DNA from 2 places in the Flavobacterium sp. DSR3-2 genome. Region 2 is predicted to be linked to the other one. Evidence: riboswitches for the same ligand, from Rfam matches in the RefSeq annotation. Region 2 holds a riboswitch; the other holds the start of a gene.
The links. A riboswitch is a leader RNA that binds a small molecule or an ion and turns the genes downstream of it on or off. The one in region 2 is predicted to bind S-adenosylmethionine.

Region 1 (3,177 bases), on a different contig from region 2:
CTGCTGACGCAATTATGGAAGCTGCAGACGCTGGAATAAAAGTAATTATTGCAATTACTGAAGGAATTCCTGTTGCTGACATGATAAAAGCAAATAGTTATGTTAAAGAAAGAAACGCTCGATTAATAGGACCTAACTGCCCAGGAATAATCACCCCGGGTGAAGCTAAAGTTGGTATCATGCCAGGTTTTGTTTTCAAAAAAGGAACTGTTGGTATTGTTTCTAAATCGGGAACATTAACGTACGAAGCAGCTGACCAAGTAGTAAAACAAGGACTAGGAATCACTACTGCAATTGGTATTGGTGGAGACCCAATTATTGGAACCACTACAAAAGAAGCAGTTGAATTATTGATGAACGACCCAGAAACAGAATGTATCGTAATGATAGGTGAAATTGGTGGACAATTAGAAGCTGATGCTGCTCATTGGATCAAAGCTGATGGTAACCGTAAACCAGTTGTAGGATTCATTGCAGGAGTTACCGCTCCTCCAGGACGTACAATGGGACATGCAGGTGCAATCGTTGGTGGATCTGACGATACTGCAGAAGCTAAAAAACAAATCATGAGAGAATGTGGAATTCACGTAGTAGATTCTCCAGCTGAAATTGGTAAAAAAGTAAAAGAAGTTTTAGGTTAATCTAAACTCTGATTAAATATTTTTAAAAGCCTCACATTTGTGGGGCTTTTTTATTATAAATTGAATTAAAGAAATATCTTTGTACTTTATTAAACGGATTTGTTTTTTTCAGATTCAATACTAATAAAAGTAAATACAAACGAATGGTTTCTAATTGACCTCACGGTTTTGTGGGGTATTTTTTTGCCGAAGCCAGTTCAAATAAAAATAAAATAACATGTACAAAGAATTAAAAAAATTTAAAGTTACCAATCAGTTTTCATTTACTACAGAAGATAGTTTAGCAGAAGTTTGTAATGCTTCAGAAGGATCTGGAGTATTTTTAGTGTATTCCGTTGGAGATGAAAAAGAGTTAATTATGGTTGGTTCTACTGGAACTATTCAAAATAACGGAACTTTGAAAATTAAAAATGGTGGCTTGAAAGATAAAATTGTAGAAGGACACCAATTTGCAAAAACTGGAAGAAAATATTCTTGGCCAGCACAAATGAAAATAGAAGATATCAGCACGCTTGAAGTGGTTTGGTATGAAACATTCAATGATAATACGAAAGTAATCCCAACATTTGTAGAAGGACAAGTTTTGCAAAATTTCCTTGACGAAAATGGAAGATTACCAAAATGGAATGTGGCTTTTTAATTATTTAAAGCCTGTTTTTTCAATATCTTAATTGTAATTGCGTCATATTTTTATGTGGCGCTTTTTTTTGAATTATTATTTTTTGAATGAAATTCCAAATATTTCATAAATAATTAATTACTTTTGCACCCGTTATCACGAATCCTACAATAGGATAGCAACCTGCAACAGCAAGCAAGGTGCTAAAACGATAAGCCAAATCCTTTGGAAAAAATGTTGTTTACATTCCCATTTTTAGCTTTGTTTTTCGTCATAATTTTTAATTGTAAATTATTTTTATGACTTTATTTTCCAAAGACAAAGGAAATGCCTTTGCATTAATTCCTTTATTTATTTTTATTTTTACTTTTTTAGGAGCAGGAATTATTCTAAAAGATTTTTATGCTTTTCCATCGCCAGTGGCTGTTCTGGTGGGTATTATTGCTGCTTTTTTGTTATTCAAATCTTCAACTGACGTTAAAGTTGCTACACTAATTGCAGGATGTGGAGAAAGCAAAATCATGACTATGTGTTTAATTTATTTATTGGCCGGCGCTTTCGCGGTGGTAAGTAAAGCGATGGGCGGAGTTGACGCTGTGGTGAATCTTGGAATAAATACTATCGACGTTGCCTATTTTCCATTGGGGATTTTCTTGATTGCTTCATTTTTATCAACTGCTACAGGAACTTCAGTAGGTGCAATTGTAGCGATTGGTCCAATCGCTGTCGCATTAGCTGATAAAAGTGGCGCTTCATTACCATTGATATCTGGCGCTTTATTAGGTGGTTCTATGTTAGGAGACAATCTTTCCATGATTTCTGACACTACCATCGCAGCAACGCAGTCATTAGGATGTGATCTAAAAGACAAGTTCAAAATTAACTTGTTTATTGCTTTTCCAGCTGCAGTTTTTACTATTCTGGTGTTCTTTTATCTTGGTTTGAACTCGGATATTGTGACCGTTGCCATTGCAAAAAATGATTTTTCATGGATAGCAATTGTACCTTACATTTTAGTAATCATATTAGCGGTTGTGGGTGTTAATGTATTTTCAACATTGCTTATTGGTACTTTATTAGCAGGTATAATTGGATATTTTAGTGGTTCATTTACGCTAATGGAGTTTACGCAAAAGATATATGAAGGCTTTACTAGTATGACTGATATTTTCTTGTTGTCTATGCTTACCGGAGGTTTAGCTGCCATGGTAGATAAAGCGGGCGGAATAACGTATTTATTAGTTCAGATTAAAAAAAGAATTAAAAGTAAAAAATCAGCTCAAGCGGGAATTGGCGCTATAGTAGGTTTTGCTAATTTAGCGATAGCGAATAATACGGTTTCTATTGTAATTACAGGGCCGATTGCTAAAGAAATTAATGATGAATACAATTTAAATCCTAAAAAAACGGCTGCAATTCTGGATATTTTTTCGTGTATAATTCAAGGGATTTTACCTTATGGTGCTCAAGTATTGCTTATATTGAGCTACGCTAACGGGAAATTAGATTTCTTTGATTTAATTAGTAATGCTTGGTATCATTTATTTTTATTAGTTTTCACATTAGTGGCTATTTACAGTTCGTTTTGGGATAAATGGACAAAACGATTCTTTAAAATTTAAGAATTGAATTTTGACTGTTATTGCTTTTGAATTTTTTTTAAAAAGGGAATTATTATATATTTGACGAGTGTTAGATAGCCCTGATAGCAGTGAAAATCCTTTTATGTGAGCGGGAGCGATCATAAAAGATTGAAACGGATAGCAGGAATAGCTCCAAATAAAATTTAAACTAATTTTTAAATATGAAATTACTAGAAGGAAAAGTAGCCATAATTACAGGTGCGAGTCGCGGAATTGGGAAAGGAATTGCTGAAGTTTTTGCAAAACATGGTGCAAATGTTGCCTTTACTTACAG
Region 2 (3,177 bases):
ATTACTCTGAAAATACGGGCATCTACACCAGTTTTCCCTAGCAATCCTCTTCCTTCTAAGTTTACTAGTGACACATTCTCCAAGACTGAAAGCGTTTTAATTCCTTCCTTGTTAGAATTGGAAGTAATTAATGTTCCTTTGTTTTCGTGATTAAATGTATTCAAAATACGAAGTGGAATGTTTTTTTCCAATAAAGGAATGATGGTTTTGGCATGAAGAATGGTCGCACCAAAATTGGCTATTTCATTAGCTTCATTAAACGATAAATGATCAATTTTCTTTGCATCAACTACTAAATCAGGATTAGCGGTATAAATTCCGTCTACGTGCGTATAATTTTGTAATTCTTCTGCATTCAAATAATTCGCAATCAACGAAGCGGTATAATTACTGCCGTTTCTTCCTAAAGTGGTTGTATCATTATTATTGTTAGAACCAATAAAACCTGTAATAATATTTACCGTTGTTCCGTTATTTTGCTTGAAATAATTGATGACATTTTTCTTAGAAATTTGTTCCAAAGGTTGCGCATTACCAAATTGAGAATCGGTTTTTATCAATTCTCTAGTATCAACAAAACAAGCATTTATTCCATTTTCAAACAGAATAGCGGTCAGTAATTTTGCAGAAAGCAACTCTCCTTTTGACAGAATCTGATCTTTAATTTTATTGCTGTAATCGCCAATTAAACTTATGCCTTCGAATAATTTTTCCAAAACGGTGAATTCCTCAGACAAATCAACGCTTTCATATTCGTTTTGTTGGTATTTTTTGAAATCCTCAAAAAGCGGTTTATAATCCCCATTTTTAGATGCAATACTTAAAATTTCTTCTAATTCATCCGTAGCATTTCCTCTTGCCGAAACCACAATGGCAATTTCTTCACCCTGATTTACTTTATCGGTTATTATTGCGATCACCTTATTTATTCCGTCGCCATTCGATAATGATTTACCTCCAAATTTTAATATTTTCATTGTGTTCTGTTTTTTGGCTTAGAATATATCCTGAAGCAAATTGTGTAATTGTTTGTATTCTATCAAAAAAGCATCGTGTCCGTGAATGGAAACAATTTCCTGATAAGTTACATTATTTTTATATTTTTTTAATTCCTCGTAAGTTGCTATATTTTCATTTGCAGTAAAAAACAAGTCTGAATTGATTCCTATAATATGAATATCAGCTTCAATTTTTGAAGTTATTTCTTCGAATGAAGCGCGGTTTCTGGTAATATCGATCGTTTTCAACAGTTGATTCATCATTTTATATGACGAGATCTGAAAACGTTTCTGCAATTTTTCGCCGTGATGCAACAACCAGCTTTCTACATTAAAAATTGCTAATTCTTCATTGGTTGTTCTCTGAAATTTTGCCGCAAAAGATTCCGGAGTTCGATAACACAGCATCGCATGAGTTCGAGCGTCTTCAATAGGTTTTGAAGAATTTTTCAAAATTTGTTCCTGCAAAAAACAATTGGCAATCAGCCAATCCGTCGATTTCCAATCGGTTGCAATAGGAATTAAGTGTTGTGTAATTTTTGGTTCTAAAGCAACCATTTCCCACGCGATTCCTCCGCCAACAGAACCGCCAATAATAGCATAGGTTTTTTTAATTTCAATAAAATTAATCCCTTCAATAAAAATTCTGGCAATATCTCTGGTAGTAAAGTCCGAATAATTTTCGATAATCAAATCATCAAAACCATTTCCGGGAACATTAAAAGCGAGTATCGTATATTTTGTGGTATCTATAGTTTTATTTGCACCAATTAAATCATTCCACCACCCCGTTGATCCAACAACTTGCGAATTTCCGGTCAATGCATGATTTACCAAAACGATTGGCGCGGTATGCAATTCTGGTCCAAAAACTTGAAAACTTAAGTTTAAGGCAGCATAAAAAGCGCCACTTTCAGTGGTGAAATTTTGTAATGTAATGGATGTTGGTTTGTTTTCCAATTGCAAATCTTTTATGATTTTTGACTTGTGTCTGGAAATATTAGAAAGAAAGCTAGGAGTTATCTAGACAAATTCTTAGTGTTATCTTTCCACGTTTGGCGTGGTAGAATGCAGCACCTTCTTCGATAAATCGAAGGGTTGCTAAGGCTTCATCGGGTCTAATCCCTCTGCCTTTCTTTATAACATTTCAATACGTTTGTGAACTTAAAGATGCAAAGTAACCACTATTTTTTGAAATAACCAAATTTTTGTACGCAATCGATTTTTTGTTTCGTTTAAATAAAAATCTGAAAGCAACAAACATACAAATGTTATTTTGACGAAGTATCATAAAGCTAATTAGATTTTTTACTTCGCCAAAACAACAATTTTAAATACCTTTTTGAAGATCTCAAAACCGAAAATAAATTCGGATTTCTTAAATAAAAAGCGCTTCATTCTCTTGGGAATACATTAGAAAAAGTAATGAATTTGGCACAGTTTTTTGTGCTAAAGCATCGTTTTTTGAAATTTCGAATCTAGGGTGAATCAGTTCATTTTTAGAACTGCTCTCTTTTTCCTTTTTCCTCTTAAAGTCAATACTTTTTAGTACTTGAAATGTCTTGGTAAAATACTTCGTTGCGCTCATAATTTTTAGGTATTAAATTTTTAAACTCATTTTTGATTTCATTATAATTATTATTTTAAAATTTTAAAAAAATCAGAAAAACAAAAAACCCTTTTAGATACATATCCAAAAGGGTTTTAAGTTATCATACTAACTTATACTTTTGGAATCAACTGACGCAAATACGCATAATGGCCTTTGCATTCATCACATTATTGACTGTTGAACTATTTGGATGCTGGAATTTTTGGTTGTTCATGTATGCTACTATTTCTGTAAAATTATTAGGTTGTATTCAAAAAAAAAGCTTCCCGTTATTTGGGAAGCTTTTGCTATATAATTTAATTTAAAATTATGCAATGAGCGACCCTAAGGAATTGTCCTGCGCGACTTTAAACATAGTGTAAATATTAAATTTCATTTTTACTTTTTTAGAGAATCAAATTTGCAAATTATTTTTTAAATATCCAAATAAGTTTCAAAAAAAATAATAGCCGTAATGCTCCAGAAGTTATTTTTTACTTTAATTAAACCAAAAAAAGATTTATCAGCAAAAAAAAGTTAAGATTAATTTGCAATTCAAAATGGTTTCATACATTTGCACCCGAATAC

Region 1: it holds a riboswitch for S-adenosylmethionine, as region 2 does, so the genes downstream of both, ACP7AV_RS06065 (Na+/H+ antiporter NhaC family protein) here and ACP7AV_RS00275 (alpha/beta fold hydrolase) in region 2, are expected to answer to the same signal.

The regions. Positions count from the first base shown of each region.
Region 1 covers NZ_JAFCUM010000003.1:85,342-88,518, forward strand. Annotated here, with positions in the region: gene sucD (succinate--CoA ligase subunit alpha) at 1-641, shown strand, start outside; gene ACP7AV_RS06060 (hypothetical protein) at 859-1,281, shown strand; SAM-I-IV-variant riboswitch at 1,409-1,505, shown strand; gene ACP7AV_RS06065 (Na+/H+ antiporter NhaC family protein) at 1,560-2,882, shown strand; gene fabG (3-oxoacyl-[acyl-carrier-protein] reductase) at 3,065-3,177, shown strand, end outside.
Region 2 covers NZ_JAFCUM010000001.1:60,523-63,699, forward strand. Annotated here, with positions in the region: gene thrA (bifunctional aspartate kinase/homoserine dehydrogenase I) at 1-977, opposite strand, end outside; gene ACP7AV_RS00275 (alpha/beta fold hydrolase) at 996-1,958, opposite strand; SAM riboswitch class I at 2,037-2,144, opposite strand; gene ACP7AV_RS00280 (hypothetical protein) at 2,377-2,586, opposite strand.